Regions from separate parts of the Streptomyces sp. NPDC046870 genome, predicted to be linked through region 3. Evidence: riboswitches for the same ligand, from Rfam matches in the RefSeq annotation. Region 3 holds a riboswitch; each other region holds the start of a gene.
The links. A riboswitch is a leader RNA that binds a small molecule or an ion and turns the genes downstream of it on or off. The one in region 3 is predicted to bind S-adenosylmethionine.
Positions count from the first base shown of each region.

Region 1: another riboswitch for S-adenosylmethionine. It lies ahead of AB0946_RS39775 (aminotransferase class V-fold PLP-dependent enzyme); the one in region 3 lies ahead of AB0946_RS21415 (amino acid ABC transporter permease).
Region 2: another riboswitch for S-adenosylmethionine. It lies ahead of thrC (threonine synthase); the one in region 3 lies ahead of AB0946_RS21415 (amino acid ABC transporter permease).

Region 1 covers NZ_JBEYXM010000040.1:6,669-16,237, reverse strand. The annotation lists gene AB0946_RS39805 (NlpC/P60 family protein) at 1-744, opposite strand, end outside; gene AB0946_RS39800 (NYN domain-containing protein) at 956-2,299, opposite strand; gene AB0946_RS39795 (hypothetical protein) at 2,347-2,586, opposite strand; gene AB0946_RS39790 (rhomboid family intramembrane serine protease) at 2,739-3,482, shown strand; gene AB0946_RS39785 (Lrp/AsnC ligand binding domain-containing protein) at 3,479-3,760, shown strand; gene AB0946_RS39780 (PQQ-binding-like beta-propeller repeat protein) at 3,786-6,239, opposite strand; gene AB0946_RS39775 (aminotransferase class V-fold PLP-dependent enzyme) at 6,290-7,651, opposite strand; SAM riboswitch class IV at 7,794-7,911, opposite strand; gene trpD (anthranilate phosphoribosyltransferase) at 7,985-9,049, opposite strand; gene AB0946_RS39765 (cytochrome bc complex cytochrome b subunit) at 9,171-9,569, opposite strand, start outside.
Region 2 covers NZ_JBEYXM010000004.1:359,507-369,075, forward strand. The annotation lists gene AB0946_RS12720 (NADH:flavin oxidoreductase) at 1-746, opposite strand, end outside; gene groL (chaperonin GroEL) at 982-2,604, opposite strand; gene AB0946_RS12730 (cold-shock protein) at 2,904-3,107, opposite strand; gene AB0946_RS12735 (ubiquitin-like small modifier protein 1) at 3,556-3,831, opposite strand; gene thrC (threonine synthase) at 3,923-5,206, opposite strand; SAM riboswitch class I at 5,224-5,363, opposite strand; gene AB0946_RS12745 (glucosyl-3-phosphoglycerate synthase) at 5,495-6,439, shown strand; gene AB0946_RS12750 (trehalose-6-phosphate synthase) at 6,514-7,953, shown strand; gene otsB (trehalose-phosphatase) at 7,920-8,783, opposite strand; gene AB0946_RS12760 (DUF3263 domain-containing protein) at 8,878-9,102, opposite strand; gene AB0946_RS12765 (extracellular solute-binding protein) at 9,139-9,569, opposite strand, start outside.
Region 3 covers NZ_JBEYXM010000009.1:145,920-155,488, forward strand. The annotation lists gene AB0946_RS21375 (GntR family transcriptional regulator) at 1-509, opposite strand, end outside; gene AB0946_RS21380 (proline racemase family protein) at 532-1,533, opposite strand; gene AB0946_RS21385 (dihydrodipicolinate synthase family protein) at 1,547-2,446, opposite strand; gene AB0946_RS21390 (FAD-dependent oxidoreductase) at 2,522-3,919, opposite strand; gene AB0946_RS21395 ((2Fe-2S)-binding protein) at 3,912-4,214, opposite strand; gene AB0946_RS21400 (FAD-binding oxidoreductase) at 4,211-5,371, opposite strand; gene AB0946_RS21405 (putative leader peptide) at 5,513-5,635, shown strand; gene AB0946_RS21410 (glutathione S-transferase C-terminal domain-containing protein) at 5,717-6,604, shown strand; SAM riboswitch class IV at 6,682-6,792, shown strand; gene AB0946_RS21415 (amino acid ABC transporter permease) at 7,147-8,130, shown strand; gene AB0946_RS21420 (amino acid ABC transporter ATP-binding protein) at 8,127-8,918, shown strand; gene AB0946_RS21425 (ABC transporter substrate-binding protein) at 9,031-9,569, shown strand, end outside.

The sequences.
Region 1 (9,569 bases), on a different contig from region 3:
GACGTAGGGCGAGCCGAGCCGGGTCTGGGCGGCGGAGAAGGCCGCCTGGGCGAACCCGGAGGCGGGCGGGGCGTCGCCGAGGTCCACGCGCTCGTTGGAGGAGCGGTTGGCGCGCTGCTGCTCCTCGGCGAGCTGCGCCTTCTCCTTGGCGGTCAGGGAGTTCAGCAGCTTCTGCGCCTCGGCGAGCTTGTTCTGGACTTCCTTCTTCTTGTTGCCCAGCTCGGTGCGGGTGGCGGAGAGGTCCTTGAGCTTCTCGGTGGCCTCCGCCCGCTCCTGGGCGAGTTCGCGCTGTTTGTCCTGGATCTTCTTCAGCGCGTCGACCTGCTGGCTGCTCAACTGGTCGAGGGTGGACGCCTTGTCGAGGTAGTCGTCCGGGTTGGACGACAGGAAGAGCTGGACCGAGGCGTCGATGCCGCCGGAGCGGTACTGGGCGGTGGCCAGCGAACCCAGGCCGTCGCGGAGCTTGTTGAGCTCCTCCTGGCCGCGGGCGACGTTGTCCTGGATGGTGGAGATTTCCTTCTGCAGCTTCTGCTGCTTCTCCTTGGCGCCGTTGTACTTCTCGGTCGCCTGCTCGGCCTGCTCGTAGAGCTTGTCGACCTTCGCCTTCACCTCGTCCTTGCTCAGCTTCTCGCTGGGGGCGGCGTTGGCGGCGTTCGCGCTGAGCGCGACGGCAGCGGCGGCTGCGGTGGTCAGCACGGTCACACGGGTGCGACTCGGCTGCTTGGGTCGACGGTGGGACGCCACGGAGGACGAACTCCTTCTTGTGAGTGATCACCCGTTCGGAGGTTCGAGCCCAGACCCTAGTGACCTCGTTGTGATCAGTTCAAATCCCACAGCAAAAAAACTCGTCACACCGTGCATTCTTTGCACACAACTCACCTGCAGTGAGAGCCGGTTGACCCTACGTCGCGTGACGATGCGGCCAATTCGGGCATCGCCCACGTCCCTTGGACCTTCAGGACAGTCGCTTCAGAAGCACCGCAGAGGCCACGGGTCGGGCACCCGCCTTCGCGACCCCGTCGGCCACCTCCCGGTCGGTGGAGGCGACGATGACGGGACGGCCCGGCGGCTCCGCGCGCACCAGCTGGCGGATCAGCTCGTCCGCCGTGACACCCGGCTTGGAGAACAGCACCCGCACCCCGCGCGGCGGCGCGAGCAGCACCGGCGCGGCCAGTTCCGCGCCGTCGAAGACACACGTCACCTCAGCCCCGGTCTGCGCGGCGAGCGCGGAGAGCTGGCCCAGCAGCCGCAGCCGCTGCTTCTCCAGCGGCATCTGCGGATAGCCGGTCTTGGTCACGTTGTAGCCGTCGACGACCAGGTGCGCCTGCGGCAGGGCGAGCAGTTGATCGAGAATGGCCGGATCGTGCTCCGACAGGGCGCGCGCCGCGATGTCCTTCGGTGTCATCCGGCCCGGTTCGACCGCGTCCACCGTCTCGGCCGGGCGCACGGACACCGGCGGCAGGGCCAGTTCACGCCGCAGCCCCTGGGTCGCGTCCAGCAGGGTGTCGAGCAGCAGCCGCACCCGCATGTCCTCCACGCTGCGGCCCTCCCGGGCCGCCCGGCGGGTCGCCTCCAGCGCGGCCTCGGCCTCGCCCAGACGGGCCTTGAGCCGCCGGGACTCGCTCTCCGCGGCCGACACCTGCGCCTGCGCCTCGGCGCGTACGGCGTCCAATTCGCCCTGCGCCTTGCGCAGCGCGGCCTCGCCGCGTTTGACGTCACTGAGGGCGGCGCGCAGCTTGCGGTGAAGCGATTCCGCTTCCTTCTTCGCCGACTCGAGCTCCGTGCGCAGCCGATCGGTCTCGGCGCGGGTGTGGTCGCGGGCCTGCGCCAGCTCCGCGCGCAGCCGCTCCAGCTCGGCCCGGTTCTCCTCGTCGGCGCGCTCGGCGTGCGCGCGCAGTGCCTCCTCGCCGGCCGCGGTGACCAGCTTCACCCAGCCCGCCGGGCGCAGCACATAGGCGGCGGCCGCCACGTCGAGCGGGTCCGCGGCCGGGGGCGGGGAGCCGGCGTCGAGGGCACCGGCGAGTTCCGGCTGCGCCTCTTTGAACCGCTCCCCGATCCGCTGCCGGAACACGGCGTCGGTCTCCAGCGCCGCCGCCATCGCGTTGCCGGCGAACTTCGCCCGGCGACTGGGGGTGAACCGGGCGTACTGCCTGAGCTGGGCGGGCAGTTCCGCCACGGTCAGCCCGCCGAAGCCGTCCGAGACGATCTGCACGACCCGCTTGCGCACGCCGTCGGGCAGCGGACGGTCAAGCACCTCGGCGGTGCCGTCGCCCGGCCCCCCGCCTGCGGTCTCCGCCATCCGTCACACCCCAATACCGGAATAAGCCTCTCCGGGGGCCGCTCCGCTCAGGAGCCGGCGCCCGGCCTGTCCACGAGTTCCACCTGGTCCACCGCGTTGCACCAGCGGCAGCGCACCGATTCGATGGTCTCACTGACCACCTCGCGCTCCTCCACCGTCGGCTCGCCCGCCAGGTCGAGGTGGACGTACTCGACGACCTTGGACGAGCGGGTCACGTCGAAGCGCGTCAGGTTGCCGCACAGGGTGCAGCGCCATCGTGTCGTGGCCGTCGGCAGGGGAACCGTCATGGTGACTGTTCTCTTCCTTCTCGTATCGGTCCGCGCCGTCCCCCGACGCGTGTGGCCGTAACCCTACGGCCTGCCGGGCGCCCGCCGCCCGTCCGTCCACGGCGGCGAGGCGGTCTGTCAGCAAGCGTCCCGTTACGTCATGCTCTGTAGTCATGATCAGCACCTGGAGCACGGCGGCCGGCAGGACACTCAGAGCGGTCCGGGGCACCTCGGCACCGGTGACGTACGGCCTCATCGTCCTGTGCGGTCTGGTCTTCGCCCTCGGCCCGGCCTCCGGACTGGTCCCCGGGTACGGCTCGGGGGACGCGCTGCTCGCCGCGCAGCGGGCGTACTTCCGGCACTGGGGCGTGGTGCCCGCCGAGCTGTTCGACGGCCCCGCCGGGGCCGCGCTCACCCCGGCCACCGCACTGTTCGTGCACGGCAGCTGGGTGCACCTGCTCGGCAACATGCTCTTCCTCTTCGTCTTCGGGGCGATGACCGAGGAACGGATGGGCCGGGTGGAGTTCACCCTGTTCTACGTCGGCTGCGGCTACCTCGCCCTGCTGGGGTACGCGGCGGCCAACGCGGCCTCCGAGCAGTCGCTGGTCGGCGCCTCCGGGGCGGTCTCGGCGGTCCTCGGAGCGTTCCTCTTCCTCTTCCCCCGCGCCCGTGTGACCAGTCTCCTGCCGTTCCTGTTCTTCCTGCCGCTGCGCTTCCCGGCGTGGGTGGTGCTGCCGTCCTGGGCGGCCCTGCAGTGGCTCGCCGCGGGGCGCGCCTCCGACGGTCCCGGGGTGGCGTATCTGGCGCACCTGGTGGGGTTCGGGCTGGGCTTCGGCTACGCGTGGGTGCGTTACGGCCGTGGGACTAGAGTGAAAGCCGCCCCAGCTCCGGTCACCGAGGGAGAGACACAGCCGTGATCACCGCGATCGTCCTGATCAAGACCAGCGTGGACCGGATCCCCGAGATCGCGGAGCGGATCGCTTCGCTGGATTCGGTGAGCGAGGTGTTCTCCGTCACCGGTACCTACGACCTGATCGCGATGGTCCGGGTGCGGGAGCACGAGGATCTCGCCGAGATCATTCCGGGGCGGATCAGCAAGATCCCCGGGGTGGAGGCCACGGACACGCACGTCGCGTTCCGCACCTACTCCCAGCACGACCTGGAGGCCGCGTTCGCGATCGGCCTCGACAACTGACCGGTCCGGACGGCCGGCGGAACGGCTACGCGCTCACGTCCACCGCGGCGATCCCGCCGCCCGAAGGGACGTAGAGCCGGCCGCCGCGCACGACCGGGGTGTGCTGGTCGTCGCCCGCGTCCCGGCCCAGGACCGCGTTCCAGCGCTTCTTCCCGTCGAGGTCCAGCGCACAGACCCGCTCGCCCGCCCGCGCGTACACCGTGTCGCCGGCCACCACCACGCGGGGGTAGGCCGTGCCGCCCTCGAGACCGTACCTCCAGGCACGGGAGCCGTCGGCCGCCCGGACGGCGTAGACGCCGTCCTGTTCGGTGCCGACGGCCAGCGTACGGCTGCCCCCGGTGAGGATCCCGCCGTCGTCCTCCCTGCGCCACAGCCGCCGCCCGTCCGAGACGCGGAAGCCCTGGCGTTCGGCGGCGGAGTCCGTGAACAGGGTGGTGCCCGCGAGAGCGAGGACGGTGACGTCGGTGCCGGCGGACACCACCTGCCACTTGCGCGAACCGTCCCGGGCGTCCAATGCCAGCAGGACGTCGCCGTAGCTGCCCGTGCAGACGGTCCCGGCCGAGACGAGCGGGATGCCGGTGGGGCCGGCCGGGGTCTTGGCGGTCCATTTCTCGCTGCCGTCGGAGGCGTAGCAGCGCAGCCCGCCCGTGTCCGTGCCGCCGACGGAGACGAGGACGTCCTGGCCGAGCAGGACGGGAACGCCGTACCGCCGGTCGCCGAGGGTGCGGGTCCACAGCGGGCTGCCGGACGGGCTCACCGCGGTCAGCCGGCGCTCGTCCTCGGAGTGCAGGCCCACCACGCAGTACACGGCGTCCCGGGTGGCGACGGGCGTGGAGACGTCGTCGCCGAGCCGGACCTTCCAGCGCCTGGCCCCGTTCCGGGAGACCGCGTGCAGCACACCTCCGGAGGTGCCCGCGTAGACGACGGCACCGTCCGGGGAGAGCGCGCAGCAGGCCCCGTCCAGGCCGCCGATGCCGCCGAGGTCGTACTGCCAGCGCAGCACCGCCGCCGCCCGGTCCGTGCGGTCGGCGGACGGGGCCGGTGAGCGGTCGCTGCCGCCACCGCTCTCGGTACCGAACGACCCCCACAGCCGGCCGCCCACCCCCACCCCGGCCACGGCCACGGCTCCCCCGGCAAGGGCCGTGAGAAGCCGCCGCCGCCCGGGAGCCACGGCACCCGGACGGCGGCTCGGAGTGGTGACGGTGTCCGAGCCGGCCGAACCGCTGGAGGTGGCCGTCCGCGCCGAGTCACCGCGGGCGCCGGGGCCGGCCGAGCCCTCCAGGGCCGCCGAACCCGCCGAGCCGGACGAGGCGGCACGGGTTGCCGAGTCCGCCGGGGTCGCGGGAGCCGTCGAATCGCCCGCGGTCGCCGCCGGGCCATCGGGGGTGCCAGGGGTGGCTGCCAATGCCGGGTCGGCCAGGGTGGCACGGGTTGCCGAGTCCGCCAAGGTCGCGGGAGCCGTCGAGTCGCCCGTGGTCACCGTCGCCGGGCCACCGGGGGTGGCTGCCAATGCCGGGTCGGCCGGGGTGGCGCGGGCAGGCGGGTCCGCCGAGTCGGTGGTGGGGTGCGGGGCCAGGTACTCCACGCCGCTGGGGCGGTCGTCCGGGGTGGGGCGGGGCGGGGAGGCGGGGCCGTACCAGCCCGGGCGGACGGCGGCGCGCAGGGTGTCCGGGGCGAACCCGGCGCCCGCCACCACCGCCGCCGGCTCCGGGCGCTCCAGCGGGTCCTCGTGCAGACAGGCCGTCACCAGCGGGCGGATGTCCTCCGGGACGCCGGACAGGTCGAAGTCGCGGGTGAGGATGCGCAGCAGCACCACCGAGTCCTGGCCCTCGCCGAACGGCTCCCGGCCGGCCGCCGCGTACGCGAGGACCGCGCCGAGGGAGAAGACGTCGCTGGGCGGGCCGACCTGGCCGCCGTTGCGGATCTGCTCCGGCGAGACGTAGCCGACCGAGCCGACGACCGCTCCGGTGCGGGTCAGCGAGGTGGCCTCCAGCGCCCGGACGATCCCGAAGTCGATGACCCGGGGCCCGTCCGGGCCCAGCAGGATGTTCGACGGCTTCAGGTCGCGGTGGACCAGCCCCTTGGCGTGGATGGCCGCCAGCGCCTCGCCGAGCGCGCCGGCGAGGATCCGGACCGCGGGGCGCGGCAGCGCGCCGTGGTCGAGCACGGCGTCCCGCAGGTTCGGTCCGGACACGAACTCCGTCGCCATCCAGGGCCGTTCGGCCTCGGTGTCGGCGTCGACGACCCGTGCGGTGTAGGTGTCCGCGCCACCGACGGTCTGGGCGGCGCGGACCTCGTGGCGGAAGCGGGCGCGGAAGGTGCGGTCCTCGGCGTGCTCGGCCCGTACGACCTTCACCGCGAGCCGCAGCCCGGTGCGGGACTCGGCGAGGTAGACCTCGCCCATGCCGCCCGCGCCCAGTCTGTGCGTGGTGGTGTACGGGCCGATGTGGCGCGGATCCGTGGCGCGCAGCGGCTGCACTCCGGTGTCCCCCTGTCCGACGTGGTGTCAAGGGGAGGTTATAGCGCGGTTCAGACCGCGGGCACGCAACGACCGTCCTCCGTGCGGTACTGCCACTTCGCGCCCTGCGCCACCAGTTCCCCGACGGCGTTCACGAAGCGCTCCACGTGCTCGTCCGGCGTGCCCGCGCCGAAGCTGACGCGGATGGCGTTGAGGGACTTCTCGCCCGGGGCCGCCTCGGGGGCGCCGCACTCGCCCTGGGTCTGCGGGTCGCTGCCGAGCAGGGTGCGGACCAGGGGGTGGGCGCAGAAGAGGCCGTCGCGGACGCCGATGCCGTACTCGGCGGAGAGCGCGGCGGCGAAGTGCGAGCTGTTCCAGCCCTCGACGACGAAGGAGATCACGCCGACGCGCGGCGCGTCGTCGCCGAAGAGGGACAGCACGCGCACCCCGGGCACCTCGGCCAGGCCCTCGCGGACCTTGGCGATCAGGTGCTGTTCGCGGGCGACGAGGGTGTCCCAGCCGGCCTCGGTGAGGGCCTTGCAGGCGGAGGCGATGGCGTAGGCGCCGATGACGTTCGGGGAGCCGGCCTCGTGGCGGGCCGCCGTCTCGTGCCACTCGACGGCCACACCGCCGTCCTCGCGCCGGGTGACCTTGCGGCTGGCGCCGCCGCCCGCGAGGTACGGCGCGGCCGCCTGGAGCCAGTCGGCGCGGCCGGCCAGGACGCCGGAGCCGAAGGGGGCGTACAGCTTGTGGCCGGAGAAGGCGACCCAGTCGACGTCCAGCTCGCGGAGGTCCACCGGGTGGTGCGGGGCCAGCTGGGCCGCGTCCAGGACGATGCGGGCGCCGTGGGCGTGCGCGGCGGCGGCCAGTTCACGCACCGGCCACAGCTCGCCGGTGACGTTGGAGGCGCCGGTGACGCAGACCAGGGCCGGGCCGTGGGGGTCCCGGCCGGCCAGGGCCCGCTCCAGGGTCTGCACGGCCTGCCGCGGGGTGCGCGGGGCGTCGAGGTAGGTGACCCGCGCGTCCTGCCAGGGCAGCAGCGAGGCGTGGTGCTCGGTCTCGAAGACGAAGACCTGGCAGTCGGCCGGGACCGCCCGGGCCAGCAGGTTGAGGGAGTCGGTGGTCGACCGGGTGAAGACCACCTGGTCGGCCGGGCGGCAGCCGAGGAAGTCGGCGACCGTCCTGCGGGCGTTCTCGAACAGGTCGGTGGAGAGCTGGGAGAGGTAGCCGGCACCGCGGTGGACACTGCCGTAGTACGGGGCGTACGCGGCGACGTCGTCCCAGACGCGCTGGAGGGCGGGGGCGCTGGCCGCGTAGTCCAGGGCGGCGTAGCTGACCTCGCCGCCGGTGACCAGCGGGACGGTGACATCACGGCCCAGAACGGGCAGAGGGGTGCAAACAGACTGGTTGGCGGCAGCGGTGAAGACAGACATGACGGAACTCCCGTGACAGGAATGCGGAGAAATGCAGAAAAGTGCTGCGAAGGGCTGTGCGGAGGCGGGGCTCTGCGGCCCTAACGCATTCGCTTGCTCACGGAAGGCTCCCTCGAACGACCAGGACCCCTGGTGTGTGAGGGGTCCGCGCTTGCCGTAGGCCTTGCTGCCGTACGACCTGGTCTTCACCCGGGGCACCCCGCCACGGACGGAGGGTTGCCGGACAGTCGGCCGGGGCCTCATGACTGTCACTCATGACCTGGTACAGGAACGTACTGAAGTGATCGTCGTCCCGCAACCCGTGTCCGGATCGCGGGACGGCTCCCGGGGGCGTCAGGCGTTGCTGACGGCCACCCAGCGCTCCAGGGTGCGCTTGGCCGCGCCCGAGTCGATGGACTCCGCGGCCCGCGCCATGCCCGCGCGGATCTGTTCGGTGAGCGGCGCGTCCGTCGGCTCAAGGGCCACCAGCGCGGCCGCCGAGTTCAGCAGGACGGCGTCCCGTACGGCTCCCCGCTCGCCGTCCAGCAGCCGGCGGGCGACCTCGGCGTTGTAGGACGCGTCGGCACCACGCAGGGCGTCCACGGGGACGAGGTCGATGCCGACGTCGCGCGGGTCGAAGACCTCCTCCGTGACCTTGCCGTCCCGGACCACCCACACCCGGGAGGCGGCGGTGACGGTCAGCTCGTCCAGGCCGTCGTCGCCCCGGAAGACCAGCGCGGAGTTGCCCCGCTCGGCGAGGACACCGGCGACGATCGGCGCCATGCGGGGATCCGCGACGCCGACGGCCTGCGACCGCACCTGGGCGGGGTTGGTCAGCGGGCCCAGCACGTTGAAGGTGGTCCGGATGCCCAACTGACCGCGCGCGGCGGCGACGTGACGCAGCGACGGGTGGAACCGCACCGCGAAGCAGATGGTGATGCCGGCTTCCTCGGCCACCTCGGCCACCCGCTGCGGGGTCAGGTTGAGGTTGATGCCCAGCTTCTCCAGGACGTCGGAGGAGCCGGAGGCCGAGGACGCGGCGCGGTTGCCGTGCTTGACGACCTTCGCCCCCGCGCCCGCGACGACGATCGAGGACATGGTGGAGATGTTCACCGTCTTGGCGCCGTCGCCGCCGGTGCCGACGATGTCGACGGCCGGGCCGGGCACCTCGATGACGTTCGCGTGCGCGTACATCGTCCGTACCAGTCCGGTGATCTCCTGGACCGTCTCGCCCTTGGCCCGCAGCGCCACCATGAACCCGGCGATCTGCGCGTCGGTCGCCTCCCCGCGCATGATCAGGTCCATCGCCCAGGCGGTGTCGTCGGCGGACAGGTCCCGGCCGTCCAGCAGACCGTTCAGCAGGGCGGGCCAGGAGCGGCCCGCCGCGGTGTCGCCTCCAGCGGGGGTCACAGCGCTCATCAGCCGCTCCTCGAACAGTTCCTGCTACGTCGTACACCACCCTATCCAGCCGGACGGCACGCTGAAGGGCCCCGTCCGCAACCCGGACGGGGCCCTTCAACGTGGCGTGGCGACGCGGTGATCAGTGGTGGCCGTGGCCGCTCGTGATCTCCTTGTACTCCTCGACGGTCGGCTTCGGGATCTGGTTGTCCTCGCCGAAGTAGGCGTTGGACAGCTTCGCCCGCAGCTTCGTCGAGGCCGGGACCTTGCGCTCGACCCCGTTCTCGTCGACCGTCGGACCGATCTCGGCCGGCTGGTACTGCTCGTGCGAGGTGAGCGTGTGCAGCTGCTCCTGGCTCAGCGGCTCGTGCACCTCGATGAACTCACCGTGCGGCAGCCGCTTGATGATGCCGGTCTCGCGGCCGTGCAGCACCTTGTCGCGGTCGCGGCGCTGGAGGCCCAGGCAGATCCGCTTGGTGACGATGAACGCGATGACCGGGGCCACGAAGTAGGCGATCCGCACGAACCAGGTGACCGCGTT
Region 2 (9,569 bases), on a different contig from region 3:
GGGGTCTCGGCGAGCCGGGCGGTGTAGTCCTGCTGCTTCCACTGCGAGTAGCGGAAGAGGACCGGGAAGTCCGGCGACACCGCCGCCCGCACGGCGGCGACGATCTCGGCGGAGAACCGGGTGCGGGCCACCGGGTCGCCGCCGTACGCGTCGGTGCGGCGGTTGGTGCCCGCCCACAGGAACTGGTCGAGGAGGTAGCCGTGGGCGCCGTGGAGCTCCACGCCGTCGAAGCCGATGCGCTCGGCGGCGGCAGCGGCCTCGGCGAACGCGGCGACGACGTCGTCCACGTCCGACTGCGTCATGGCCTTGCCGGTGGGCTCGGCGCCCGCGGCGACCAGTCCGGAGGGGCCCATCGCGGGGGCGTCCGGGAAGGGCTTCTGACCCTGCTCGCGGACCATGCCGATGTGCCACAGCTGGGGCACGATGGTGCCGCCCGCCGCGTGCACGTCCTCGGCGACCTTCGCCCAGCCCGCCAGCTGCTCCTCGCCGTGGAAGCGCGGGACGCGCGCGCTGTTGCCCGCCGACTCGTGGCCGACGTACGTGCCCTCGGTGACGATGAGGCCGACGCCGGCGGCGGCCCGGCGGGCGTAGTACGAGCGGACGTCCTCGCCCGGGACGCCGCCCGGCGAGAACATGCGGGTCATGGGCGCCATCACGATGCGGTTCGGGACGGTGAGGCCGTTCAGCCTGATCGGGCGGGACAGGACGCGGGCCGCGCGGGAGGCGGGGGGCGTGGTCACGGTCACGTGGGGGGCTCCTCGTGAGTCGACGGGGTGAACCGATTGGTATGTGCGCACGCATTGTTGCAGCGTCTTAAGTAAACACTGCCCGCCGGCCCTTGTTCCGGACCGGTCCCCGCTTGGCTCACGTGATACCGGCCACTCTCCGCCGACCCCGGGAAACGCCGAGGGCGGCACCCCCAGCCGGTAGCTGGGGGTGCCGCCCTCGGTCCGCAGGACGAGCGATCAACCGTCAGGTCGATCAGAAGTCCATGTCACCGCCCGGCATGCCGCCGCCGGCCGGGGCCGCGGCCTTCTCCGGCTTGTCGGCGATGACGGCCTCGGTGGTGAGGAACAGCGCGGCGATGGAGGCGGCGTTCTGCAGCGCGGAACGGGTCACCTTCGCCGGGTCGATGATGCCCTCGGCGACCAGGTCGACGTACTCGCCGGTCGCGGCGTTCAGGCCGTGACCCGGGGTCAGGTTGCGCACCTTCTCCACCACGACGCCGCCCTCGAGGCCGGCGTTGACGGCGATCTGCTTCAGCGGGGCCTCCAGGGCGATGCGCACGGCGTTGGCGCCGGTCGCCTCGTCACCCTCCAGCTCCAGCTTCTCGAAGACCTGGGAGGCCTGGAGCAGGGCCACGCCACCACCGGCGACGATGCCCTCCTCGACGGCCGCCTTCGCGTTGCGGACGGCGTCCTCGATGCGGTGCTTGCGCTCCTTGAGCTCCACCTCGGTGGCGGCACCGGCCTTGATGACCGCGACACCGCCGGCGAGCTTCGCCAGGCGCTCCTGCAGCTTCTCGCGGTCGTAGTCCGAGTCGCTGTTCTCGATCTCGGCGCGGATCTGGTTCACACGGCCGTTGACCTGCTCGGAGGAGCCGGCACCGTCGACGATGGTGGTCTCGTCCTTGGTGATGACGACCTTGCGGGCGCGGCCCAGGAGGTCCAGGGTCGCGTTCTCCAGCTTGAGGCCGACCTCCTCGGAGATGACCTCGCCGCCCGTGAGGATGGCGATGTCGCCGAGCATGGCCTTGCGGCGGTCACCGAAGCCCGGGGCCTTGACGGCGACGGACTTGAAGGTGCCGCGGATCTTGTTGACGACCAGGGTCGACAGGGCCTCGCCCTCGACGTCCTCGGCGATGATCAGCAGCGGCTTGCCCGACTGCATGACCTTCTCCAGCAGCGGGAGCAGGTCCTTGACCGAGGAGATCTTGGAGTTGGCGATGAGGATGTACGGGTCCTCCAGCACCGCCTCCATGCGCTCCATGTCGGTCGCGAAGTAGGCGGAGATGTAACCCTTGTCGAAGCGCATGCCCTCGGTGAGCTCGAGCTCCAGGCCGAAGGTGTTGGACTCCTCGACGGTGATGACGCCTTCCTTGCCGACCTTGTCCATGGCCTCGGCGATCAGCTCGCCGATCTGGGTGTCGGCGGCGGAGATGGACGCGGTGGAGGCGATCTGCTCCTTGGTCTCGACGTCCTTCGCCTGCTCCAGCAGGGCGGCGGAGACGGCCTCGACGGCCTTCTCGATACCGCGCTTCAGAGCCATCGGGTTGGCACCGGCGGCGACGTTGCGCAGGCCTTCCTTGACCAGGGCCTGGGCGAGCACGGTCGCGGTGGTCGTACCGTCACCGGCGACGTCGTCCGTCTTCTTGGCGACTTCCTTGACCAGCTCGGCGCCGATCTTCTCGTACGGGTCCTCGAGCTCGATCTCCTTGGCGATGGAGACACCATCGTTGGTGATCGTGGGGGCGCCCCACTTCTTCTCGAGGACGACGTTGCGGCCCTTGGGGCCGAGCGTCACCTTCACGGCGTCCGCGAGCTGGTTCATGCCGCGCTCGAGGCCGCGCCGCGCCTCCTCGTCGAACGCGATGATCTTGGCCATGTGAAGTGGTCCCTCCAGGACTGGGGGTGATTCCTTCGGACCGCGCCCGCGCCCGCGACGGACGGCTCGCGCGCCTCGTGGTTCCTTGCCCCACCCGGCCCGCGGGCCTCACCGACCCGGTCCTTCACTGTCACTCTCACCTTCAGAGTGCTAACGCCAATGATTAGCACTCGGCATGGTCGAGTGCAAGCGCCTGGGCGGGTGGGAGGCCCCCGTCAGCCGCACGCGAACAGCGGAACCGGGGCACGGCGAAGGGCCCGCACCCTCTGCGAGGTGCGGGCCCTTCGGACAAGAAACGTTCAGGCGGTGACGCGAACCATGTCGGCCTGCGGACCCTTCTGGCCCTGCGAGATCTCGAACTCGACCCGCTGGCCCTCTTCCAGGGTGCGGTAGCCGTCCATCTGAATCGCGCTGTAGTGGACGAAGACGTCCGCACCACCGTCGACCGCGATGAAGCCGTACCCCTTCTCCGCGTTGAACCACTTGACGGTGCCCTGAGCCATGCCTAACTCCCCTATTACTGGCCCTTGCACAGATCCACACTTCGCGGACCCGGGTCAGACCTCACCCCCCAACTGGTCGGGGGCGTGCGCCGGAACGCGTCGACCGCGGCTGAATGTATCTGTCCAACTGCCGTCTGCAACAGGTCAATCGGACGAGAATTCTGGACGCGAGCGGTCCGGAATGTAGTGAGAATTCATCTGAATTCAGGGCAAGTCGGGCCCCATAAAGGCCACAAAAGCCGCAGACAACCCGCACACTTTGGCTACTTCTTGTCGGGCGGGCGGCATGGAATCCAGGGCCCGCGACCCGGGGCCGCGACCGCGTTCCCCAACTCTACCGCGCTCAATCACACAGAATTGCCCCCTCCGCTTCTCTCACGGAGGGGGCAATCGGACGAACAGCCGGTAACCGCGGTTACCGAAGGTAATGAGCGGGCGGATCCGCGGCTCAGCCGCCGGCGACCGCCGGGATGATCGAGACGCCGGCCCCCTCGGGGGTCGCCGTGTCCAGGCCCTGCTCGAAGCGGACGTCGTCGTCGTTGACGTACACATTGACGAACCGGCGCAGCTTGCCCTGGTCGTCCAGGACGCGCGCGGCGATGCCCGTGTGGTTCTTCTCCAGGTCGGCGATGACCTCGCCGAGCGTCGCGCCCTCGGCGGCGACCTCGGCCTGCCCGCCGGTGTAGGTGCGCAGGATGGTGGGGATGCGAACGGTCACGCTCATGCGGTCGGACCTCCGGTCGGGTTCACGGGTACGGCGGGGCGGCGCCCCGGGGACGCGGGGGGTCGCGTCCGGCCTGCCGGCCGGGCGCCTGTCATGCGAGGCCGGCCTCTCGGAAGGAGTCCAGGGTCGGGCGGATGGTCGCGGTGAGGCCGGTCCCGGCGACCGCGTCCAGGGTCTTCAGGCCGTCACCGGTGTTCAGGACGACCGTGGTCTTCGCCGGGTCCAGCACGCCCGCCTCCAGCAGCTTGCGGGTGACGCCGACCGTCACGCCGCCGGCGGTCTCCGCGAAGATGCCCTCGGTCCGCGCCAGCAGCTTGATCGCGTCCACGACCTGCTCGTCCGTCACGTCCTCCACGGCACCGCCGGTGCGGCGCGCGATGTCCAGGACGTACGGCCCGTCGGCCGGGTTGCCGATGGCCAGCGACTTGGCGATGGTGTTCGGCTTCTGGGGCCGTACGACGTCGTGACCGGCCTTGAAGGCGGTGGAGACCGGGGAGCAGCCCTCGGCCTGGGCTCCGAAGATCTTGTACGGCCTGTCCTCGACCAGTCCCAGCTTGATCAGCTCCTGGAGCCCCTTGTCGATCTTCGTGAGCTGGGAGCCGGAGGCGATCGGGACCACGATCTGGTCGGGCAGCCGCCAGCCGAGCTGCTCGCAGATCTCGTACGCCAGGGTCTTGGAGCCCTCCGCGTAGTACGGCCGGAGGTTGACGTTGACGAAGCCCCAGCCCTCGCCGGCCGGGTCGCCGATCAGCTCGGAGCAGAAGCGGTTCACGTCGTCGTAGTTGCCCTCGATGCCGACGAGTTCACCGCCGTAGATCGCGGCCATGACGATCTTGCCCTGCTCCAGGTCGTGCGGGATGAACACGCAGGAGCGGAAGCCGGCACGGGCGGCGGCGGCGCCGACGGCGCCGGCCAGGTTGCCGGTCGAGGAGCAGGACAGGGTGGTGAAGCCGAAGGCGCGGGCGGCCTCCAGGGCCTGGGCCACGACCCGGTCCTTGAAGGAGTGGGTCGGGTTGCCGGAGTCGTCCTTCACGTACAGACCACCGGTCACGCCCAGCTCGCGGGCCAGGTTGTCGGCCTTGACGAGCTTGGTCCAGCCCGGGTTGATGTTCGGCTTGCCGGCGACGTCCGCCGGGACCGGCAGCAGGGGCGCGTAGCGCCAGATGTTCGCGGGGCCCGCCTCGATACGGCGGCGCAGTTCCTCGGTGTCGTAGGCGGAGAAGTCGTAGGCGATCTCCAGCGGGCCGAAGCACTCCTCGCAGGCGAAGACCGGGCCGAGCGGCACCCGGTGGCCGCACTCGCGACAGCTCAGGGCCGTGGCGGGGCCGAGGTCGACGGTGGATTCGCTGGTGGTGGCAACTGTCTGCACAGCCATGGAGGCGAGGCCCTTTCTCCTCATCTTCCTCACGACGCACCTCGCCGTGAGACGGAATTGGCACCTTCCCTGGCCGTGAGCCTCGCGCGAACGAGTCCGGTCAGGGGGGTTGCCGGGGCTTCACCGGGCCGTGTCCCTCTGCCCCTCTGGATGAGCGGTATGCGGTTGTGGAACGCACCCGACCCCCGACATGCGATGGTCATCGGCGTTGTTCAAGACTGTAACCGACGGCCGGGACAGTTGAGCTAGTCGTCCGAACCGCGAGACACCAGTGAGGAGCCACAGACTGTGCTGGAAGAAGTCGAGCGCTGGCTGACCACCCGGTCCTGGTCCGTGGCCGACCGACCGCTGCACCAGATCCTCGCGGCCAAGCAGCGCACGGGCCAGACCGTCAGCGTCGTGCTGCCCGCGCTCAACGAGGAGGAGACCGTCGGCGACATCGTCGCGGTCATCCGGCACGACCTCATGGAGCAGGTGCCGCTCGTCGACGAGCTCGTGGTCGTCGACTCGGGCTCCACCGACCGCACCTCCCAGGTCGCCGCGCGCGCCGGCGCCCGGGTCGTCCACCGCGACACCATCCTGCCGCGCCTCCCGGCCGTCCCCGGCAAGGGCGAGGTGCTGTGGCGGTCGCTGCTGGCGACCGGCGGGGACCTCGTGTGCTTCATCGACGCGGACCTCAGGGAGTTCTCCTCCGACTTCGTCTCCGGGATCGTCGGCCCGCTGCTCACCGACCCGGACGTCGACCTGGTCAAGGCGATGTACGACCGCCCGCTCGGCGGCAGTGCCGGGCAGGGCGGCCGGGTCACCGAACTCATGGCCCGCCCGCTGCTGAACATGCACTGGCCGCAGCTGGCCGGGTTCGTGCAGCCGCTGGGCGGCGAGTACGCGGCCCGCCGCACCCTGCTGGAACAGCTGCCCTTCCCCGTCGGCTACGGCGTGGAGCTGGGCATGCTGGTGGACGCGCTGCACCTGGTGGGCCTGGACGCGCTGGCCCAGGTCGACGTGGGCGTGCGCAAGCACCGGCACCAGGACGGGCAGGCGCTCGGCCGGATGGCCGCCGCGATCTACCGCACCGCCCAGCTCCGGCTGGCCCGCGGCCACCTGATCCGGCCCGCGCTGACCCAGTTCGAGCGGGGGGAGGAGGGGTTCGAGCCGCGCACCTACTCGGTGGACACCGAGGAGCGGCCGCCCATGGTGGAGATCGCGGAGTACGCCGAGCGCAAGGTGGCGTGAACGGGCCGTATACGGTCGGCCCGCCGGGCGGGCCGTACGTTTGAGCGGTTGGGGGCCGGGCTAGGTTGAGGCGTATGGCTTCCACGCTCGATGCTGCTCAGAAGGCTCAGGTGCTGGTCGCGTCGAACCGCGGCCCGGTCTCCTATCAGGTGGGCGAGGACGGCTCGCTGCACGCCCGGCGGGGCGGCGGCGGGCTGGTCTCGGGACTGTCCGCCATCGGCTCCGACGCGGGTTCGGTGTGGGTGTGCGCCGCGCTGGGCGACGGCGACCGGGCGGCCGTCCGGCGCGCGGCCGGCGGGCTGCTGCCGGCCGAGGAGACCGGCGGGCAGCGCGTGCGGATGCTCGACATCGACGCGACCGTGCACGCCGAGGCGTACAACGGCATCGCCAACTCGGTGCTCTGGTTCGTCCACCACATGCTGTACCAGACTCCGCTGGAGCCGGTCTTCGACGCCGGTTTCCGGCGGCAGTGGGCGTCGTACGAGGCCTACAACCGGGCGTTCGCCGAGGCGCTGGCCGAGGAGGCCGCCGAGGGCGCGGCCGTGCTGATCCAGGACTACCACCTGGCCCTGGCCCCGCGGATGCTCCGCCAGCTCCGGCCCGACCTGCGCATCGGCCACTTCTCGCACACCCCGTGGGCGCCGCCGGACTACTTCCGGCTCCTTCCCGACGACATCGCGGCCGAGCTGCTCAGCGGCATCCTGGGCGCGGACCGGGCGGCGTTCCTCACCCGGCGGTGGGCGGACGCGTTCACGGACTGCTGCCACGCGGTGCTCGGGCCGGGCATCCCCGCCGGCACCCGGATCGGGGTGCACGGGCTGGGCGCGGACGCGGACTTCCTGCGCAAGCGGGCGCACGAACCGGACGTGGACGAGCGGATGGCGGCGCTGCGGGCGGAGATCGGAGCGGGCCGCAAGACGATCGTCCGGGTGGACCGGACCGAGCTGTCCAAGAACATCGTGCGCGGGCTGCTGGCCTACGAGCAGCTGCTCGAGGACCACCCCGAGTGGCGGGAGAAGGTCGTCCACGTGGCCTTCGCCTACCCGTCCCGGCAGGACCTCGCCGTGTACCGCGAGTACACCGCCGAGGTGCGGCGGGTCGCGGACGAGATCAACGAGCGGTACGGCACGGCGGGCTGGACCCCGGTCGTGCTGCACGTGAAGGACGACTTCGCCCGCTCCCTGGCCGCCTACCGGCTGGCCGACGTGGCGCTGGTGAACCCCATCCGGGACGGCATGAACCTGGTCGCCAAGGAGGTCCCCGTCGTCTCCGACGAGGGCTGCGCGCTGGTGCTGTCGCGGGAGGCGGGGGCGTACGAGGAGCTGGGCGAGGACGCCTTCGTGGTGAACCCGTACGACATCGCGGGCACGGCACGGGCCCTGCACGAGGCACTCAGCCTGCCGGCGGACGCGCGGGCGGAGCGCTCGAAGCGACTGGCCGCCGCCGCGACCGCGCTGCCGCCGGCCCGGTGGTTCCTCGATCAGCTGGCGGCGCTGGAGCCCCGGCCGAGCTGAGCGGCCAGCGCCCGCAGCAGGCCCACGACCCCCTCCGGGCCGTCGACCACCAGGTCGGCCCGGTCCGCCAGTTCCGTGACCTCCGTGCTGCCGCTGCACACCAGCAGGCCGGGGACGCCGTTGGTGCGGAGCTTCTCGATCGCGGCGAAGGCGGGGAGGTCGCCCAGGTCGTCGCCGGCGTAGACGACACAGCCGGCCTGGACGGCGCGGGCGTGGTCGAGGAGGGCCACGCCCTTGTCCATGCCCGGTGGGCGCAGTTCCAGGACCATGCGGCCGGGCTCGACGATCAGGCCGTGCCGGGTGGCGAGATCGGCGAGGGGGGCGCGCAGGGCCTCGAACGCGGCCCGCGGGTCGGGGGCGCGGCGGGTGTGCACCGCCAGCGCCCGGCCCTTCTCCTCGATCCACGTGCCCTCTTGCGCTCCGGCGCGCTCCAGCAGGCCCGGCAGTTCGGCGCGGGCGGCGGCCACGCCGGGGTGCGGGGGCGGGGCGGTGAGCTCGCCGGTGGCCGCGTCCCAGCGCTCGGCGCCGTAGTGGCCGAGGACGGTGAGGTGCTCCAGGCCGGGGACGCCGGCGAAGCCGCCGTAGCGGACCGCGACCTCGGGCGGGCGGCCGGTGATCACGGCGACGGAGGCGATCTCGGGGGCGAGGGCGGCGAGGGCCGGTACGGCTCCGGGGTGGGCGCGGGCCTGCTCGGGGTCGGCGACGATCGGGGCCAGCGTGCCGTCGAAGTCCAGGCCGACCAGGGCGGTGCGGGGCTGCGCGAGCAGGGCGGCGAGGCCGTCCTGACCGGCTCGGGTGCGCGGGGTCGGCAGAGCGTCCATAGCGTCCATACCGCGACACTATCCAGCTCGGGGCGGCTCACGCCTGGGCGGGCGCCGCCCGCCCCGGGGGCCCGCCCCGGATGCCGCAGGGGCGTCCGGGGCGTCAGCGTTCCGCGCGTCTCGTCTCGCGGATCCGGCGCAGGCGGTTGACCGTCACCGGGTCGTGGGCGAGGGCCCGCTCGTCGTCCAGGAGGGCGTTGAGGAGCTGGTAGTAGCGGACGGGGGAGAGATCCAGCTCCTCCCGAATCGCGCGCTCCTTCGCGCCGGGGCCGGGGAAGGTCCGGCGCTCCAGCGCGAGGACCGCCTTCTCGCGGGTGCCCAGTTCCATGCCTGCCACGGTAGCGGCGGGCACCGACAGCGGGCCTCAGTTCACACTGCTGCTGTCGGCCGCCAGGGCCGTCGACTGCAGGCGGGTCAGGACACCGGAGGGGCTGCCGCCGGGGGCGACCGCCTGGCCGATGTTCTGCTTCACGGCCGCGCTGACCGCCGCCCAGGACGTCTTGCCGACGGGGTACAGCTCCGAGGTCGGCAGCTGCTCCAGGAAGGGGCGCAGGGCCTTGTCGGCGGGGGCGTCCGACGCCGCCATGGTGTCGGACGCGGAGCTGGTGACCGGCAGCAGCCCGTACTCGCGGGAGAACTCGAGGACGTTCTTCTCGTTGTAGGCGAAGTCGAGGAAGTCGCCGATCTGCTCGGCGTGCCCGTTCTGCTTGAAGCCCATCATCCAGTCGGCGACGCCCATGGAGGCCCTGGCCCTGCCGGTACGGCCCGGCATCGGCACCGTGCCGAACTTCACGC
Region 3 (9,569 bases):
CGCAGGTCGGCGACGACCTCGACCAGGTGGGCGTTGCCCGCGAGGGCGAGCAGTCCGAGGTGGAAGCGGGTGTCGGCCTCGACGTAGGCGATCAGGTCACCGGCCGCGGCGGCGGTGACGATCTCCCGGGCCGCCGGGCGCAGCGCCTCCAGGGAGACGCGGTCGGCCGTGCGGGCGAGGTCCACCACGGTGGGGATCTCGACGAGCTCCCGGATGTGCGTGTACTCGTCCAGCTGCCGGTCGGAGACGGCGGTGACCCGGAAGCCCTTGTTGGGCACGGTGTCGACCAGCCCCTCCTTGGCCAGGTCGAGCATCGCCTCCCGCACCGGGGTGGCCGAGACGCCGAACCGGGCGGCCAGCGAGGGCGCCGAGTAGACCTCGCCCGGCCGCAGCTCGCCCGCGATCAGCGCGGCGCGCAGGGCGTCCGCGACCCGCTCGCGGTAGCTGCTCCGCCGGCCGCCGAGCCGGGGGAGCGCGGGCATCTCGGCGCCCTGGGTGTTCTGTGCCATGTCACGCATCACCGGTGTGAGTCTAGAGGACGAACCCGCGCGGGAACGGATCGTCCGGGTCCAGCAGGTACTGCGCGGTCCCCGTGATCCAGGCACGGCCGGTGAAGCTGGGCAGCACGGCCGGCGCTCCGCCGACCTCCGCCGTCCCCAGCAGCCGGCCGGTGAAGCGGGTGCCGATGAACGACTCGTTCACGAACTCGGTGTGCAGCGGGAGGTCGCCGCGCGCGTGCAGTTGCGCCATGCGCGCGCTGGTCCCCGTGCCGCACGGGGAGCGGTCGAACCAGCCGGGGTGGATGACCATGGCGTGCCGGGAGTGCCGGGCCGTGGCGCCGGGCGCGTAGAGGTGGACGTGGTGGCAGCCCCGGATCGAGGGGTCCTCCGGATGCACCGGCTCCGCCTCCGCGTTGATCGCGTCCATCAGGGACAGGCCGGCCGCGAGGATGTCGTCCTTGCGGGCGCGGTCGAAGGGCAGCCCGAAGGCGTCGAGCGGCAGGATCGCGTAGAAGTTGCCGCCGTAGGCCAGGTCGTAGCCGACGGTACGGCCGTCCGGGAGGGTGATCTCGCGGTCCAGGGCGACGGCGAACGACGGCACGTTCCTGAGCGTCACGTGCCGCGCGGCGCCGTCCTCCACCGCGACCTCGGCGATCACGACTCCCGCCGGGGTGTCGAGCCGGATCGTGGTCACCGGTTCCGTGACCTCCACCATGCCGGTCTCCACCAGCACGGTCGCCACGCCGATCGTGCCGTGCCCGCACATCGGCAGATAGCCGGAGACCTCGATGTAGACCACGCCCCAGTCGCAGTCCGGGCGGGCCGGCGGCTGGAGGATCGCGCCGCTCATCGCGGCGTGCCCGCGCGGCTCGTTCATCAGCAGCTGTCTGACGTCGTCGCGGTGTGCGCGGAACCACAGCCGCCGTTCGTTCATGGTCGCGCCGGGGATGGTGCCGATCCCGCCGGTGATCACGCGGGTCGGCATGCCCTCGGTGTGCGAGTCGACGGCGTGCAGGACGAGTGTGCTGCGCATGGTCCGGCTCCTCTCACGCCAGGCCGGCGGCGACGGCCTTCTCGGTGGCCGCGCGGACCGCGGCCTCCTGCCCGGGCAGCAGCGGGACGCGCGGCGGGCGCACCGGGCCGCCGTACCGCCCGACGACGTCCATGGACAGTTTGATCGCCTGCACGAACTCCGTCCTGGAGTCCCAGCGCAGCAGCGGGTGCAGCTGCCGGTACAGGGGGAGCGCGGTGGCGAGGTCACCGGCCAGCGCGGCCCGGTACAGCTGCGCCGAGGCGCGCGGCAGCGCGTTCGGGTAGCCGGCCACCCAGCCCTTGGCACCGGCCACCGCCAGCTCCAGCAGCACGTCGTCGGCGCCGGTCAACAGGTCCAGTTCCGGCGCGAGTTCGGCGATGCGGTAGGCGCGGCGGACGTCGCCGGAGAACTCCTTGACGGCGTGGACGAGCCCCTCGCCGTGCAGCCGGGCGAGGAGTTCGGGCACGAGGTCGACCTTGGTGTCGATCGGGTTGTTGTACGCCACCACCGGCAGGCCCGCCTTCGCGACCTCCGCATAGTGGGCGAGGACCGCGCGCTCGTCGGCGCGGTAGGCGTTGGGCGGCAGCAGCATCACCGACGCGCAGCCGGCCTCGGCCGCGTGCTCGGCCCAGCGGCGGGCCTCGGCCGAGCCGTACGCGGCGACGCCCGGCATCACCCGCTCCCCGCCGATCGCGGCCACGGCGGTCTCCACCACCCGGGCACGCTCCTCGGGAGTGAGGACCTGGTACTCCCCGAGCGAGCCGTTCGGCACGACGCCGTCACAGCCGTTGGCGACCAGCCAGGCGCAGTGCTCGGCGTAGCGGTCGTGGTCGACCGAGAGGTCGGCGCGCAGGGGGAGGGCGGTGGCGACGAGGATGCCGCGCCAGGGGCGGTGGTGCTCAGGGTGGGTCATGACTGGTCCCTCATTCAATGGGGTGTGACATATTACTGAGCGGAAGGCCGGCCCGGAGTGCGGCGGGCTGTCGCCTCACTCCGGCTCCGGCAGGGCGGCGAGGACGCCGAGCGGTACCGGGCGGGCGAACGGCCGCCGTCCGGCGGTGAGCGGACAGCCCGTCAGGCCGGCCACCGCGGGTGCGCACATCCGCCCCTGGCACCAGCCCATCCCGGCCCGGGTCAGCAGCTTCACCGTGCGCAGGTCCCCGGCGCCGAGCGACTCCACGGCCCCGCGCACCTCTCCGGCGGTCACCTCCTCGCAGCGGCACACCACCGTCGCGTCCGGGATCCGGTCCGCCCACCCCGCCGGCGGGGCGTAGACCTCGTCCAGGGCCGTGGCGAACGCGCGCAGCCGGCCGCGGGCCCGGGCTGCGGCGGCCCAGCCGTGCGGGTCGGGGGTGGTGCCGCGCAGCCGGGCGGCGGCCGAGCACCCGGCGATGTGCCCCTCGGCGAGTGCGAGCGCCGCGCCGCCGACCCCGGTGGCCTCCCCGGCGGCCCAGACGCCGGGCACGTCGGTGCGCTGCTCGGCGTCGACCCGTACGGCGGTGCCGGACAGGGTGCAGCCGAGGGTCTCGGCGAGGTCGGTGTGCGGCAGCATGCCGTGGCCCACGGCCAGGGTGTCGCAGGCGATGCGCCGGGTCCTGCCGGGCCGCGGGTGCCCGTCCCGGCCGAGCGCGGCCACCGTCACCGCCTCCAGCCGGTCGGTGCCGTGCGCCGTCACGACGGTGTGCCGGGTCAGGGCGCGCACACCGTGCCGCAGCAGCCGGGCCGCGTAGCCGGCGCCCTCGGCGAGTTTGCCGGGCTGGGCGGCCAGGGCGGGTGCCCGGTGGAGCAGCGGGCCGGGGCCGGCGGACTCCACCAGCGCGGCGACGCGTGCGCCGGCCGCGGCGAGCCCGGCGGCCACCGGCAGCAGCAGCGGCCCGGTCCCGGCCACCACCACCGTGCGGCCGGGCAGTACGAGGCCGCCCTTGAGCATGGCCTGCGCGCCGCCCGCCGTGACGACCCCGGGCAGCGTCCAGCCGGGGAAGGGCAGCACCCGTTCGTACCCGCCGGTGGCGAGCAGTACCGCGTCGGCGTGCACGGTGACACCGTCCTCCTGCGCGGGGCCGAGCAGGGCGTGCACGGCGAGCGCACCGGAGTCGGAGTCCCGTGCCGCACACCAGACATGATGGTCACTCAGGTGGGTGATCCGGCCGGCCTCGCGGTGCCGGTCCAGGCCCTCGCGCAGCCGTACCCAGGTGCGCCACTGGTGGTGCAGGGCCTGCGGCCGGCGGGCGCCGAGGGCGGCGGCGGGCTGCCGGTAGAACTGTCCGCCGGCCTGGTCGGCGGCGTCGACCAGCGTCACCCGGACCCCCCGTGCGGCCGCCGCCAGCGCCGCGGCGAGCCCGGCGGGGCCCGCGCCGACGACGGCGAGGCGCGGTCGTTCAGTCATCGTCCCGGCCCGTCCCCCGCTGAGTGCGGATGTCGTCGCCCGGACGCACCGGAACCAGGCACGCCCGTTGGTTGGGGCGGCCGTTGACGGTGACCAGGCAGTCGAAGCACACCCCGATCCCGCAGAACACCCCGCGGGGCCGCCCGGCGCCCCGTGTGCTGCGCCAGGCCGTCACGCCCGCCGCCCACAGCGCCGCCGCGACCGTCTGGCCCGGCAGCGCCTCAAGGGGCCGGCCGTCGAAGGTCACGGTGCAGGGCGGCCCCGGCCGGGCCCGCGTCAACTCCCCTGGATTCACCGGGCGTCGCCTCCCTCGCTGTCGAACCGCTCCGGCCGGAACGGTGTGAGGTCCAGTTCCGGCGCCTTCCCGGTGAGCGCCTGCGCGATCAGCAGTCCGGTGCCGGGGGCGAGTCCGATGCCGGCGCCCTCGTGCCCGCAGGCGTGGAACAGACCGGGCGCCCGCGGATCGGGCCCGATCGCCGGCAGGTGGTCCGGCAGGTACGGCCGGAAGCCCGCGTACACGCGCAGCGCCCGGACCCGTGCGAGGAACGGGAACAGCCCGATCGCCCCGGCGGCGAGCGCCCGCGTCGCGGTCAGCGACAGCGACCGGTCGAAGCCGACCCGTTCCCGGGTGGCACCGATCAGCACGGGACCGGCGGCCGTGCCCTCCACGACCGGTGAGCTGCGCAGCCCGGCCGAGTCGCTGGCCACGTCGGCCACGTAGTCCGCGGCGTAGACCTTGTGCCGGACCATGCGCGGCAGCGGCTCGGTGACGAGCACGAAACCGCGCCGGGGCAGTACCGGCAGCCGGACGCCGGCGAGCGAGGCGAGGCCGCCGCCCCAGGTGCCGGCCGCGTTCACCACCGCCGGTGCGTGGATGTCGCCCCGGTCGGTGCGGACGCCGTGCACCGCTCCCCGCGCGGTGCGCAGCACCCCGGTCACCGTACGGCCGGTGTGCAGGGCGGCGCCGGAGGCACGGACCAGGTGGGCGGCGGCCAGCGCGGGCATCACCTGGGCGTCCTGCGGGTAGTGCACCGCGCCCGCCATGCCGGGCACCAAGTGCGGTTCCAGCCCGGCCAGTCGACCGGCGTCGACCGGTACGGCGGTGACGCCGGCGGTCCGCTGCTCCGCGGCGAAGGCCCGCAGCGCGGCCAGGGTGCCGGGATCCGAGGCGACCACGAGGCCGCCCTTGGGTTCGTACTCGATCGCGGCGCCCGGCTCCTCCGCCAGCCCGGCCCACAACCGGGCGGACAGCAGTGCGAGTTCGAGCTCCGGGCCCGGCTCCTTGTCGGAGACGAGCAGGTTGCCCTCGCCGGCTCCGGTGGTGCCGCCGGCCACCGGGCCCCGGTCCACCAGCCGTACGTCGAGTCCGGCGCGCGCGGCGTACAGGGCGCAGGCCGCGCCCGTGATTCCGGCCCCGACGACCACGACATCGCAGGTCAGTCGCTTCGCCACGCCAGTACTATGTCACATGTTTCTCTCGCTGAGGAGTACCCGGCGCCGACCCCGGTCCCCCAGGCGTGGACGCCCTCTTGACGTCGTACGGAGCCCGATCGACACTCCAGGGAGGGAATCCTAGTGAACAGGTAGGGAATCATGGCGCGCGGCGAAACGGGCACGGGCCGGACCGGCCGCACGCCGTTGCGCGCACCCCTGCTCACCTCCCGCCGCCACATCGACCTGCAGCGCGTCTGCAGCGCGATCCGCCCTCACCGCTGAGCCGGGCCGCCCCTCCGCCGCCGCCGACGGTGACGCCCGCGCCGGCGCGCCCCTCCGCACACCCACCACCCGGGGAGACGCATGTCCATCACTCCGCTCGCCGCCGTTCCGTCCACCCGTGGTACCGCGCCCGCCTTCCGGGGCCGGATCGGCCGGGACGCGCGCAGCGGCCACTACGCCGTACCGCACCGCTACCGGCTCCACCTGTCGACGGCCTGCCCCGACGGGCTGCGCCTCGCCGTCGGCCACAGCCTGCTCGGCCTGGACGCCCGCTGTCCCGTCACCCTCCTGCCCGCCGTCCCGGACTGTCCCGGCGGCGGCCACGCGGCGCTCCGCCCGCTCTACGAGGCGAGCGCCCACCACTACACCGGCCCGGCGCTCGCACCCGTGCTCAGCGACGACTGGTCCGGACGCATCGTCAGCACCCACACCCCCGACATCCTGCGCGACCTGGACCTGTTCCGGCCGAACGGCGACGCCCGCCTGTACCCCCGCGGCCTGGAGTCCGTGATCGAGGCCGTCGAGCGGATGTGCGCCGAGGGCGTCGAGGAGGCCGCGCAGCGCGCCGGACGCGCCGGGGCCGGCCCCGACGAACGGGCCGCCGCTCTCGACGTGCTGCTGGACACCCTGGGCCGCCTGGAGCGACGGCTGAGCGGCGAGGAGTACCTGGCCGACGACCGGCTCACCGCCGCGGACATCGAGCTGTGGGTCACCCTCGTGCAACTCGACACCGTCCACCGCTGCCACCTCGACGCCTCCGCCGTGCAGCGCATCGCCGACCACCGCGCCCTGTGGGCCTACGCCCGCCGCCTGGCCGCCCACCCCGCCTTCGGCCGCCACCTCGACCTGGACGGCATCGCCCGCCGCCACCACGGCCGCTGCCAGGGCCTGGAGGCCGCGGGAGCCGCTGTCCAGATCCTGGACTGGGCAGGCCACGCCGCGGACACCCCGGACACTTCCCGCAGGTGAGAGCGGGCCGCCGATGTCCACTTGGCGGACGTCCGTTGACATTCGAACGGGCAACTGCCTTACTTACCGCTCAGAACGGTCATGAGCGTCAGCGCCAAGCCCTGGCTCGCTGACCGGCAACCCTCGCACCGCGGTGGGGTGCCCCAGGTGACGACCGGACCGGACGACGTTTTCGGTAAGCGCGAGGCCCCACGGGGCCGGAACAGTGACAGGTGACGCCATGTACGCAGCTCCCAGGACGGCCGTGAGCCGCCCCCAGGGCTGCGTACCGTCGTACGCCGGTCTCCTCGTCGCCGACCGCGCCGTCGATCTGCTCCGCGTGAACAGCGCACTGTGTACCGCACCGGGCTCTGCCCGCTGTCAGGGCTGACGTCTTCCTCCCAGCCCCCGCGTTCCCACCGCACACCGTCCGTCCGGTGTGCCGTTGTCCGCCCAGCTCCCGGTTCCGCGCCCGTCCGTGCGCCGCCTCGTGCCGCAGTGCCGTCGTGGCCCACCTCCGCTCCCGCGCGGCCCCGGGGTGACCGACTCCGCCGGAGCCCGCCATGAGTGAACCCCCAGGCGCCGCCGTCTCCCTAGCCGAGGCGCCGGCCATCGCCGACACCCCGTCAAAACCTCTGTCGGCGCAGCGTGTTCAGCCGCTGCGCCGGCCCGGCCGGTGGATCGTCACCGCCGCCGTCCTCGTACTCGTCGCGCAGATCCTGCACGGACTGGTCACGAACCCCTTCTACCAGTGGGACCGCTTCCGCTACTGGTTCCTGCGCCCCACCGTCCTCGACGGCCTCCTCGTCACCCTCGAAGTCGCCGCGCTCAGCGCCGTCCTGGGGCTCCTCGGCGGCATTCTGCTGGCGCTCGCCCGGCTCTCCGGGAGCCTGGTGCTGCGCGCGGTCAGCTGGACCTACACCTGGCTGTTCCGCTCCGTGCCGCTCATCGTCGTACTGATCTTCCTGTACAACTTCAGTGCCCTGTACAGGACGTTGAGCCTCGGGGTGCCGTTCGGGCCCGCCTTCGTCACCTTCGACGAGTCCCGGCTGGCCACGGACATGACGATCGCCGTCATCGGCCTCAGCCTCAACGAGGCGGCGTACGCGGCGGAGGTGGTGCGCGGCGGGATCCTCTCCGTCGACCAGGGACAGCACGAGGCGGCCGCCGCCCTGGGCCTGCCCAAGGGCTACCAGTTCCGCCGGATCGTCTTCCCGCAGGCCCTGCGGTCCATCACCCCGAACTACGTCAACCAGCTGATCGGTCTCATCAAGAGCACGTCCCTGGTCTTCTACGTGTCGCTGCTCGACCTGTTCGGCGCGGTGCAGTCGATGGGCAGCACCTACCCCGGCGACGTGGTGCCGTTGCTGATGGTCGCCACCGTCTGGTACCTGATCCTCACCAGCGCCGTGTCCGTCGTCCAGTTCTACGTCGAGCGCCACTACGCCCGGGGCGCCACCCGCACCCTGCCGCCGACCCCCTTGCAGAAGGCCCGGGCCGGCCTCGCCGGTCTGCGGGCCCGGCTGAGCCGGGAGGCCGCCGTATGACCACCGCCCAGGCCCTGCCGAAGGCCGCCCCCGCCGCGCTCGAAGTACACGGCGTCCACAAGTGGTACGGCACCCACCGCGTCCTCGACGGCATCGACCTGACCGTCCGCCCCGGCGAGGTCACGGTGATCCTCGGGCCGTCCGGCTCCGGCAAGTCCACGCTGCTCAGGGTCGTCAACCACCTGGAGAAGCCCGAGATAGGCCACGTCAGCGTGGGCGGCGAGCTGATCGGGGTGAAACGGCACGGGGACCGGCTGAAGGAACTCAGCGAGCGCGCCATCCTGGCCCAGCGCGGCCGGATCGGCTTCGTCTTCCAGAACTTCAACCTCTTCCCGCACCTGACCGTCCTGGAGAACGTCGCCGCGGCCCCCGCCGCCACCGGCAGGCTGACCAGGGCGGCGGCCCAGGAGCTCGCCCGGGAGCTGCTCGAACGCGTCGGTCTCGGCGACAAGGCCGGCGCCTACCCGCGGCAGTTGTCCGGGGGACAGCAACAGCGCGTCGCCATCGCGCGCGCCCTCGCCCTGCGGCCCGGCATCATCCTCTTCGACGAGCCGACCTCGGCGCTCGACCCCGAACTCGTCGGCGAGGTGCTGGCCGTCATCAAGGATCTGGCGACCAGCGGCACCACCCTCGTCATCGTCACCCACGAGATCGGCTTCGCCCGCGAGGTCGCGGACCGGGTCGTCTTCATCGACGGCGGCCGGATCGTCGAACAGGGCCCGCCCGGCGAGGTGCTGGACCGGCCCCGGCACGCACGGACCCGGGAGTTCCTCGGCAAGGTCCTCTGACCGCGCCGCCACGACAGGGTGCCGCGGCCCCCGCCGCTCGGGCCCTCCAAGACCCACCCCCCACCCCACTCTCAGCGCTCACCCTCATCAGCGAGACAAGGACAGCCACGCCATGCCTACCCACCTCTCCCGACGCGCCGTGATCCGCGGCATCACCGCCGCGACCGCCGTCGCCACCCTCGCCACCGGGCTCGCCGCCTGCGGAGGCGACAGCGAGGCCGTCACCAAGACCGACACCGCCGGCACGGTGACCGTGGGGCGGCTGTCCAACGGAGCCGCCAAGGAGACCGCGCTGAAGGTCTCCGAGGTGAAGTCCATCAGCGCCGAACTGCCCGCCTCCGTGCGCAGGAGCGGCAAGCTCGTCATCGGCGTCGGAGCCCTGCCCTCGGGCTCCGCGCCGCTGAACTTCGTGGGCAGCGACCAGAAGACCCTCACCGGCTCCGAACCCGATCTCGGCCGCCTGGTGGCCGCGGTCCTCGGCCTGAAGCCCGAGATCAGGAACTCCACCTGGGAGAACCTCTTCGTCGGCGTCGACAGCGGCAAGGTCGACGTGGCCTTCTCCAACGTCACCGTCACCGAGGAACGCAAGCGGAAGTACGAGTTCGCCTCCTACCGCAAGGACAACCTGGCCTTCGAGGTGCTGAAGAAGAA